2 regions of the Palleronia sp. THAF1 genome follow, and region 1 is predicted to be linked to the other one. Evidence: riboswitches for the same ligand, from Rfam matches in the RefSeq annotation. Region 1 holds a riboswitch; the other holds the start of a gene.

The links. A riboswitch is a leader RNA that binds a small molecule or an ion and turns the genes downstream of it on or off. The one in region 1 is predicted to bind cobalamin.
Region 2: linked by a shared signal. The riboswitch ahead of FIU81_RS13435 (CbtB domain-containing protein) and the one ahead of FIU81_RS15290 (DUF1636 family protein) in region 1 are both predicted to bind cobalamin.

Annotation. Positions count from the first base shown of each region.
Region 1 is NZ_CP045420.1:3,054,517-3,059,855, reverse strand. It holds gene cobN (cobaltochelatase subunit CobN) at 1-1,622, opposite strand, end outside; gene cobW (cobalamin biosynthesis protein CobW) at 1,771-2,820, opposite strand; gene FIU81_RS15290 (DUF1636 family protein) at 2,813-3,178, opposite strand; cobalamin riboswitch at 3,255-3,456, opposite strand; gene cobO (cob(I)yrinic acid a,c-diamide adenosyltransferase) at 3,588-4,163, shown strand; gene FIU81_RS15280 (HAD family hydrolase) at 4,272-4,874, shown strand; gene FIU81_RS15275 (cobyric acid synthase) at 4,871-5,339, shown strand, end outside.
Region 2 is NZ_CP045420.1:2,690,083-2,695,421, reverse strand. It holds gene chlG (chlorophyll synthase ChlG) at 1-248, opposite strand, end outside; gene FIU81_RS13455 (EF-hand domain-containing protein) at 407-904, shown strand; gene FIU81_RS13450 (RNA polymerase sigma factor) at 947-1,513, shown strand; gene FIU81_RS13445 (hypothetical protein) at 1,506-1,853, shown strand; gene FIU81_RS13440 (periplasmic heavy metal sensor) at 1,850-2,287, shown strand; cobalamin riboswitch at 2,318-2,514, shown strand; gene FIU81_RS13435 (CbtB domain-containing protein) at 2,548-2,730, shown strand; gene FIU81_RS13430 (CbtA family protein) at 2,734-3,408, shown strand; gene FIU81_RS13425 (hypothetical protein) at 3,408-3,866, shown strand; gene FIU81_RS13420 (DUF1636 family protein) at 3,926-4,237, opposite strand; gene cobF (precorrin-6A synthase (deacetylating)) at 4,246-4,962, opposite strand; gene cobA (uroporphyrinogen-III C-methyltransferase) at 4,955-5,339, opposite strand, start outside.

The DNA.
Region 1 (5,339 bases):
AGCCATTCCAGCGTGCCGTGCGCGCCCAGATGCACGATGGCGTCGGCGCGGGTGCGCAGCCACAGGTAAAAGGCGACGTAGGCATGGCGCGGGGTGCGCGACAGGTCGTGGTAGTCGTCGTCCTTTTGCGCGACGTCGCCGCGTTCAGGTTGCAGGGCGACGATGCTGGTGCCCGTTGGGATCGCGGCGAAACGGAAGGCGCCGTCTGCTACATCCGGGTCGGTCTTGGGCGGTCCCCACGCGGCGAGTAGGTCCGCGCGGAGATCTCCCGGCAAGGTAGCGAGGGCGGCCTCGTAGTCGGCGACAGGCCACGCGACGTCGCGCGCGGCAAGGCGGGCGGGCAGGTCCGGGATGTCGGACAGATCATAGCCCGCTTCTGCGAGGTCGGTCAGAATACCGCTGGCGGAGGCTACCGCATCCAAACCCACCGCATGCGCCATGTTCCAGTCGCGGCCCGGATAACTGGACAGAACCAGTCCGACGCGGCGCTGGGCCACTGGTCGGTCGCGCAGTGTGACCCAGGCAGAGACGCGGTCGGCGACGGCCTCGATTCGGTCTGGCACGGGGCGGTGGGCGAAGCGGGCGAACTGCAGGTCGTCATCGCGCGCACCGGGTTCCTTGAAGGACACGACGCCGGCCATCAGGCGTCCGTCCATTTCCGGCAGGACCACATGCATCGCAAGGTCCGCAGGCGATAAGCCCCGTTCCGCATCTGCCCAGACGGTGTGTGTAGAAGTTGACAGTGCCACCTGAAACACCGGGCATCCGGCGGCGTCGAGTGGAGAGGTCCCATCATCTCCGCGACCCGAGAAGGACGTGGCGTTGACGATAGCGACCGGCTTCCAATGTGCTACCTGCCGCCGCAACCAGCCAGCCGCGTCCGGCGCTTTGAGCGATGGGGCGAAGAGGGCCAGAGCCTCGAAACCCCGGGCGCGGAACGCTTCGATCAGCGCGGCGATGGGTTCCAGATCGGCGGCAACAAGCCATGAGCGGTAGAAGGTTAGAAGCACCCGCCCCTTGGTTCGTTCGGCAGTCTTGGGGTCCGACGTCACCACTGGGCAACATGGACCGTGTTCGGGGAGCCACGCCCCCACCATCGGCAGAGCCTTCTGCCCACGTACCGGACCCGCATAGAGACCGCTCGCAAGCGCCATCTGCTGCAGCGCGGCTTGTGCGGCCACCGCGCCGCCGGTGTCGCAGAGATGTTGCAGGCGGCGCAGGGTTGAAACGGGCAGGGTAGAAGCGGCGTCCAGCGTTTCATCCGCGCGCCCGTCAGCGGGCAGAACGGCCAGCGCGACGCCATGGCGGCGGGTGAGGGCCTGCACCTGTTGAAGTCCGTAGGACCAGTAAGGCGCGCCGCCGATCAGACGGATCAAGATGCCTTTCGCGCCTGCAAGCGTTTGCTCGACGTAGGTGTCGACGGACAGCGGATGGCGCAGGGCGGACAGGTTCGCGAGGCGGAGGGTCGGCAGGCCGTCGCGTCCTCGCCTCCACCCTTCCGCGAAGGCGCCAAGGTCGGAGTCCGAGAACGACAGGACCACCAGATCGGCGGGTGTTTGGCCCAGATCGGTCGGGGTGTCGGTTTCCTCCAGCCCGTGACTTTCGCGGAAGATCACATGCATTGCGCGCGCCCCGCGCATGGGGAAGGTTGCGCGCGCCCCGCGCATGGAGAGAGTGGCGCGCGCCTCGCGTTGCGCTGTCGTCTCGCCTTCCCGGACCGTTCGGCCGGAGTATTTGGGAAAACAAAGAAGGGGCGGCGCACGCTCATGGTCACTCGGCGGGTTCGGTGGCGATCAGGGCGTCGCGGATGGCGTCCGGATCGATGTCGTCGTGTTCGGCGATGACGACCACCCGGCCCCGGCGCGGATCGCTGCCCCAGGGGCGATCGTACTGGTGCCGCACGCGCGCGCCGACGGCCTGGACCAGGAGGCGCATGGGCTTGCCCTCGACGGCGGCGTAGCCCTTCACACGCAGGATGTTCTGCTCTTTGGCCATCGCCTCGATCCTGGCGACAAGATCGGCGGGATCGGTGATTTCGGGCAGGTCGATGACGACGCTTTCGAAATCCTCGTGATCGTGATCGTCCGCATTGTCATGGTGGCTGGGACGGGCGTCCATGTCGTCTTCGGCCGCTGCCTCCAGCCCCAGGATCACGCGGGGATCCACCGCGCCTTCGGCCACTTCGACGATGGGCAGTTTTCGGGGAGCTTCGGCCTCGATGATCGCGCGGGCCTTGGCCACGCCCTCAGGGCCGGCAAGGTCGGGCTTGGTCAGCAGCACGATGTCGGCGCAGGAGATCTGGTCTTCGAAGACTTCGGACAGCGGGGTTTCGTGATCCAGACTGTCATCCGCTTCGCGCTGGGCGTTTACGCGGTCCACATCCGGGGCAAAGCGGCCTGCGGCGACGGCTTCGGCGTCGGCCAGAGCGATCACGCCATCGACGGTGATCTTCGAGCGGATATCGGGCCAGTCGAACGCCTTTAGCAGCGGTTTGGGCAGTGCCAGGCCGCTCGTCTCGATCAGGATGTGATCGGGGCGGGGGTCGAGCTTCATCAAAGCTTCGATCGTGGGGATGAAGTCGTCGGCGACGGTGCAGCAGATGCAGCCGTTGGCGAGTTCAACGATGTTCTCGGCCGGGCAGTCGGGGATGGCGCAGCCCTTCAGGATCTCTCCATCCACGCCCACGTCGCCGAACTCGTTGACGACAACGGCAAGGCGGCGGCCGCCCGGATTGGCCATCAGGTGGCGGATCAGGGTCGTTTTGCCCGAGCCCAGAAAGCCGGTGACGACGGTGACGGGGAGTTTCGACAGATCAGTCATTGGAGGACTCCAAAGGAGGGATACGCGCGATGCAGTTGCGCTTGAAGTGTTCGGAGCGTTCGCGCCAGGGCACAAGTCCATCGGCGACGCCTGCGTAGAGGGATGCGCCATGGATCACGGTTTCGGCGTCTTCTTCCGTGAGGTTGCCGTAGACGAATGTCCACCGGCCCGGACCACGCAGAGCCACCGAGCAGCCCCGGTCGCAGTTCGACAGACATTCTGTTTCGATCAGGCGCAGGCCATCGGGCAAGTCGGCGGCCACGCGGTCGGCCAGCACCTTGCCGGGGCGGCGTTCCTCTCCGGGTTGGTCGATGCCGCGGCGGCATTTCACGCAGATCAGAAGTTCCGGCTCGCTCATGTCGCACCCTTACAGGGACGGGGTAAACGCGCGAGGCGGGGCCATGGCCCAATCCCGGCATCGGCACACCCCGTCCGATCCATTCACTCGTGCTGGCAGGTCTCCCGGCTTGCGGATGTGGGCCAGTTGGCCCGCGATCGCCCCCCTTCCCGGTGTCAGCCAGTGGATCGGGCGACCTCTCCGGTCACGGTCGCGGGGGCGGCTGAGGTCTGTTGCGGTAGAACAGCCCCATTCCCTTTTCACCCGTTGCAACGGGCACCAGCGCGGGTGAGACATGGGGGGTATACCGCCACGGAGTCAAGCGATGGACGATCCGACCGCACAAGCCGATAAAACCGCGCCTCCCGGTGCCGATGATGAAACCGCGCGCCGCGACGAAAATGGTACGGCTGAGCGCCACAACGCCAAGATGAAGAAGATCAAGGCCGCGCGCGACAAGATGATGGAGACGAAGACCGAAGAGAAAGGTCTGATCGTCGTCCATACCGGTAAGGGCAAGGGTAAGTCGTCGTCGGCCTTTGGGATGGTCATGCGCTGCATCGCATGGGGGATGCCCTGCGCGGTGGTGCAATTCGTAAAGGGCAACTGGGAGACGGGCGAAAAGAAGCTGTTGCGCGAGCGGTTCGCCGACGACTGCCGGTTCTTCGTGTCGGGAGAGGGGTTCACCTGGGAAACGCAGGACCGCGAGCGCGACATCGCTGCCGCGCAGGCCGGGTGGGAGATCGCGAAGCGCGAGATCCTCGATCCCGGTGTGCAGTTCGTTTTGCTGGACGAGATCAACATCGCGTTACGCTACGATTACTTGAATATCGACGAGGTGGTGGACTTCCTGCTGCACCAGAAGCCGCGGATGACCCATGTCGTTCTGACGGGGCGCAACGCGAAGCCGGAGCTGATCGAGGCGGCCGATCTTGTGACTGAGTTCGAGCTGGTGAAGCACCCGTTCCGTGATGGTGTGATGGCGCAGAAGGGGGTGGAGTTTTGACCCTGCGCCTGCGCGCATTCACGACTTTTTTTCGTAGCTGGATTTCTCAGCTACGAAAAAAAGATGTTCACGGGCTTGCTCGCACCCCACTGACGGCCCTCTGATCTGATGTCCGCGCCCCTGACCATTTGGGATTTCGACGGCGTTCTGAACGTCAATCCCGGCGGCGAAGTCTTCCCCTGGGTCTCAACGCTCGACCGCGATATCGGTATCCCGCCCGCCTCTTTCCGGCGGTTCCTGAATGTGCCGGGGCAGGCGCGGGATGTGCTGAATGGCGACTGCGACCTGCTGGATCGTCTGAACGGCTGGATCGCGGACGAAGGCCACGCGATCTCTGCCGAGGATTTCCTCGCCCATTGGTTGACCGCTGATGACCGACCCGATGCCGAAGCGGTCGGGTGGATGCAGGCCCATGCCGGGCGCAAGGTGATCGGAACCAACAACCCTACTGCTCGTGCCCGCTATATCGCCGCGCGCACCGATGCCGGTCGCGCCGCCGAACATGTGTTTGCCAGCGGCGAAATGGGTGTGGCCAAACCGGATGCGGGCTTCTTTCGTCAGATTGAAGACTGGGCCAAGCTACCGCCCAACGATCTTCTGCTGATCGACGACAGCGGCAAGAACATCACCGCCGCGGCCAAGCGTGGGTGGCGCACGTTCCGCTTTGGCCCAGACACTCGGGATCGACTGCCAGAGGTGCTAGGACTGTGAGTCGTGCGCTGATGCTGCAGGGCACCGGATCGAACGTGGGCAAGTCTATGCTGGTCGCGGGCCTGTGCCGCGTTGCGCGTCGGCGCGGTCTGTCGGTCGCGCCCTTCAAGCCGCAGAACATGAGCAACAATGCCGCCGTAACGGTGGACGGCGGAGAGATCGGGCGCGCGCAGGCGGTGCAGGCGCTGGCCTGTGGGCTACAGCCGCATACCGATATGAACCCGGTGCTGCTGAAGCCGGAAACAGAGACCGGCAGCCAGGTGATCGTGCAAGGCAAGCGCCTGACAAGCGTGCGCGCGCGCGACTATGCCGCCCTCAAGCCGCAGCTGTTGGAACGTGTGGTCGAAAGTTTCGGGCGGCTGAAGGAAGCCCATGATCTTGTGCTGGTCGAAGGCGCTGGCAGCCCGGCAGAGGTGAACCTGCGCGCGGGCGACATCGCCAACATGGGCTTCGCGCGCGCCGCCG
Region 2 (5,339 bases), 360 kb from region 1:
TCGTTGATGGCGTCCACACGGCGGTCGCACCAGTCATTCGCCGCCTGGCTCATCCCGCAGACGATGGGACCGGCCAGCACGACGCCCAAGACCACCAGCGCCCACTCTGAGGGCCAGACGCCGGCAGAGACGACGCCGCAAAGATAGGCCCACATCGGCGGGAACCACGTGATCGGCTTGATCAGGGTCAGCAGGGCGGCCGGTTCGGGTGTGCGCCGCTCGGGGTGTAAGGATAAGTTGACACTCATACACAGAGTGAACACTAAAGTTGACACTCTCGCAAGTAAGACGTGCGCTCGCGCATGCGTGATCCTTGATTTGTCGCGGTGGGCGACGGAAGGTGGCGCGGGCCGCGTATCAGGGGCGTCGTCGAGGCAGACGGCCAAAGAAACTCAGGAGAAACCCGATGATCCGCACCACCCTTCTTGCCCTGCTGGCAGGCACCACATTGACCACCACCGCCATCGCGCAGGACACCACGCCGCAGGCAGAGCGTCCGCACCCGATCCTGCGGCTTGATACGAATGGCGACGGTCAGGTCTCGCTGGAAGAAGCACAGGCTGCGCCCGCCAACCCGATGGCCATGGCTGATTCGAATGGCGATGGCACGCTTACCCGCGACGAGGTGATCGCCGCCGCAACCGAGCGCGCCACCCAGCGCGCGACTGACCGCGCGGGCCAGATGTTCGACCGCTTCGACGAGGACGGCGATGGCCAGATCGCCATCGACAACCTGCCCCAGCCGCGCGGCAACCGGGGCGACCGGATCGAGCGGATGTTCGAGCGGGCCGATGCCAATGATGATGGCGTGCTCGACGCCGAAGAGATCGCCGATCTGCCCGAGCACGGCAAGCGTGGTCACGATGGCAAACGCGGCCACGGCCATGATCGCGACCGTGGCTAAGGAAGCAGGGGGCGGGCGCGTGTCCGCCCCCATCTTGACCGCATGACCGAGCCTTCTGACGAATCCCTGCTCGCGGCCTATGCCGCCGGCGACATGTCCGCCGCCGCACCCCTCGCGCAGCGGCACGTGCCGCGCGTGCTGGCCGTGGCGCAGCGGATGTTGGGCGATGCGGCAGAGGCAGAGGATGTGGCGCAAGAGGCTCTGCTGCGCTTATGGAAGATCGCACCGGAGTGGCAGGCAGGGCGGGCCAAGGTCTCGACCTGGCTTTACCGTGTGGCGGCGAACCTGTGCACGGATCGGTTGCGTGCGCGGCGGCCTTCGGACCCGCTGGATGCAGCGAACGAACCTGCCGCGCCCGACCCCAGCGTTGCGGTGCGGATGCAGGACCGGCAGCGGAAGGTGGCGCTGGAAGAGGCGCTGGCCGCCCTGCCCGAACGCCAGCGTCTTGCCGTCATCCTGCGCCACATAGAGGAATTGCCGAACCCCGATGTCGCCGCCACCATGGGCATCAGCGTCGAGGCGGTGGAAAGCCTGACCGCACGGGGGCGCGCGTCGCTTGGGAAGATATTGGCCGGTCGCAAGGAGGCGCTGGGATATGTCGATGAATGATGACGATTTGATCGCAGGCCTGCGCGGGCTGAAGTCCGATGCCAGTGGCGACCTGATGGAACGTGTGCTGGCGGATGCTGCGCTAGAGGCCGGTCGCCGCGATCACCCCAAGCCGTCCGAGCTGCTGATGGCTCGCGTGATGCGCGACGCACGGACCACCGCAGGCGCCCGCCGCCGTCGCGATATCGCGGCGTGGGGCAGCCTTGCGGCGGCCTGCGTCATGGGGCTGGCCGTGGGGCTGGGCGATCCGGGCGGCTATATCGCCGGGGCGACCTTTGGGTCGGACTTTACCGATGTCGCCGGAGGCTACGGCTTTCAATATGCGGAGCTTTCGGAATGAGGTTCTCGACGCTTCCCCGTCTGTGGCGATTCGTGCTGATCGGCTCTCTGGCGCTAAACCTTGCGGTCGCTGGCGTCGTGCTGGGGCAGGTCTTTGACGGCCCCGACCGCGATCGCGGTCCGCGTATGGGCGGCCCGGCAGCGCCCCTTGTGCGCGCGCTGGACAAGCCGGATCGGCAGGCGCTGGTGGATGATCTGCGCGCAGGTCCGCGCGGACCGCGGGGTCGCGGCTTGGAGAGCGTGCTAGAGGCGCTGCGCGCCATCCCCTTCGACCCAGAGGCGCTGCAAATCGCGTTCGCAGAGGCTCGGCGCATCGGAGATGCCCGGGTCGCGCGGACGGAAGCCGCGTTGATCGACCGGCTGACGCAGATGTCGCCAGAAGCGCGGGACGCCTACGCGGACCGCTTGGCGAAAAGCTTTCGACGTCCCCGCTAAGATCGCCTCTTTCCACAGGGTCGGATCGGCGCTACGGAGGAAGGGCCCGGTGTCGTCGTCGCAAGCGACGGGACCAATAGGGAATTCGGTGAAACGCCGAAGCCGCCCCCGCGACTGTAAGCGGTTAGCGTGCATCCAGACAGCCACTCGGGGCCGATTCCCGGGGAAGGCGGATGTAACGTGTTGACCCGCAAGCCAGGAGACCTGCCGGGTTTGAGTTCAGCCAACCCGTCGGGGAGACGGTAAGGAAAGGAAGACCGATGAAGACGCAGACCGCGACCGCCGCCATCCAGACCCTGCCCAAGACGGGCGTTATGGCCCCCGCGCTTCTGGCGCTGACGATGGGCCTTGGCCTGATCGTTCTTGCAGGCCACGTGCAAGCCGATGCCTTGCACGACGCGGCGCATGACGTGCGCCACGCCACCGGCTTTCCCTGCCACTAATCCATGACCTACAGACTGCTGACCGGCGCGTTGATCGCCGGTTTTGCCGCGGGGCTTTTGGCTGCCGTGCTGCAATTCGCATTCGTGCAGCCCGTCCTTCTGGCTGCCGAGCTTTATGAAGGCGGCGCTCTGACGCACTTCGGGGAGGACGGATCTTCGGCCCCCGTCGCCTATAACTTCGACCCCATGCGCGATATTCTGAGCGTGCTGTTCTCGGCTGTCGTCTACATCGGTTACGCGCTGATCCTGACCGCATTCATGGCCGTCGCCGCCGATCGTGGCTGGGCCGATATTGACGGACGCACCGGAATCATCTGGGGCATTGCGGGTTTCGTAACGGTGCAACTGGCCCCGGCCATCGGCCTGCCGCCGGAACTGCCGGGGGTCGCCGCGGCCGATCTGGCGGCGCGTCAGGCGTGGTGGCTGGGTTGCGTGGTGTCATCGGGCATCGGCTGCCTGCTACTGGGCCTTGGACGCGGCTGGGTCTGGTGGGTCGGAGGTATCGTCCTGCTGGCCGCACCTCATGCAATCGGCGCGCCCCAGCCCGATGGCTTCACCGGTCCCGCACCGCCCGAATTGGGCGCCTTGTTCTCAGCCCGTGCGCTGGGCGTCGGGTTGGCGGTCTGGGCGGCGCTTGGTTCGCTCTGCGGCGCGCTTTGGGCGCGGGGAGACGCGTGATGCGGGCGCTGGCGCTTGGAGTCATCGGTTTGGTGATCGGGGTCGGCCTCGGCGTGTTTCTGGCTGTGTCGCAAGGGTGGGAGATGGCTGGCCACGACCACTCCGACCCGGCGCACCACGGCGCGGGCATGGACCACGCCCATGACATGCCGCTGGATGTGTCCGGTTCGGATGCGCCCTCGTTGACGGTCGAGGCCACGCCCGATCCGATGGCAGGCTGGAACCTGTATCTTGAGCCGACCAACTTCACCTTCGCGCCTGAGTCGGCAAGTGGCGATCACGTGGCAGGACAAGGCCACGCGCATGTCTACGTGGACGGCGTGAAACTAGGCCGGTTCTATGGGCCTTGGGTGCATGTGCCGACCGGAGGTTATGTTCAGGTGACGCTGACCTCGAACGACCATCGGCCCTTGGCGGTGGATGGTGAAGCGGTTGCCGTCGACCTGACGCTCGATTGACCGCCACGCCTTCGGCGGGCGTGGCGTCGTGAGTATTTTCGACAAGATGAAGAGGGCCGTCAGGCTGCCGGGATCTTGCCGATCAGGCAATGGCGTAGGCGTCCGCAGGGGCGGGCGTCATTGATGTTTCCGCTTGGGGCATTGGCATAGGTGCGGACGGTGGCGGCGATGTCGTCGGCGTCCGTCTCGGGATCGACATCTGCGAACAGATAGGCCGTCCCGTTGCCTTGGATCGACAGGGCTGTGGGGCGATTACAGACGTTCAGGCAGTCGTGCAGGCGCAGGTCTGCCGTGTCCCCAAGTGCCGCGCGCAGGGCACTGGTCTCCGTGTCTGGGCGGCAGGTGGCGCAAAGATGCAGGATGGGTTTCATGCCACGGCTCACCCCTTCCGCAGCAAGTATGTGTCCATGATCCACCCATGCCGTTCGCGTTCCGCGGCGCGTGTGGCGGTGATGCGGGGGCCCGCCTCCGGCAGCGGGCCGTGGTCCAGCACTTGCTCCGTCATTCCCAGATAAGCCCCCCACCAGATCGTCAGATTCTCGGACAAGGTCGCAAAGCTGCAGTCGCCGTCCAGCATCACGGCCACGGTTTCGGCCCCCTCTGGCCAGCCGGAGTCGCGCAGGCGGCGGCCCGTGGTGATGGTGACGGGGCCGTTCACGGTGTTGAACGGGATCGCGTGAGCGGCTGTCAGGGCCTGCAGCGCAGAGATGCCGGGGATCACGCGAGTGCGCGCGCCGGGCAGGCGGTCGGCAATGCGCAGGGTCGAATCGTAAAGGCCCGGATCGCCCCACACCAGTAGCGTGGCGGCCTTGGCATCGCCAATCGCGTCAGCCCAGCGGGCTGCGATTTCGTCGTGCCACTGGGCCACGCGCACCTGATAGGGCAGGCTGTCGTCACGCTCTGGGTAGTCGAAGGGCACGATGCGGGCGTTCGATCCGGCCGCCTCGATGATGGCGCGGCGCAGGTGGGCCAGATCGTCCTTTCCCGCCTTGCGCGGCAGAAGGATCAGCTGCGCGTCCCGGATCGCCTTTTGTCCCTGCAGGGTAACGTGGTCCGGGTGACCGGTGCCGATACCGACGAGCGTGATCTCAACCATCCGCGAGCGGCCCGTAGAGGATCAGTGCGGGCTGGTCGCCGCGCTCCTGGGCCAGCCGATCGGCAAGGTCGGTGACGGTGCTGCGCGTGATCTGCTGGTGCGGCGTCGACACCGCTTCCGCCAGAATTGCCGGCTGGTGGGGCGGCAGGCCGCGGTCCATCAGGGCGGAGGCCAGCGTCGGGAAGGTGCGCTTGCCCATGAAGACGACGGTGGAGGCCATCGGATCGGCCAGCGCATTCAGGTCGATGTCGGGCGGCAGCTCGCCTGACGCATCGTGGCCCGTAACGAATTGGACGCGGCGCGAGGTGAAGCGCCGGGTCAGCGGGATGCCCGCGGCGGCGGCGGCGGCGATGGCCGAAGGGACGCCGGGGATGATC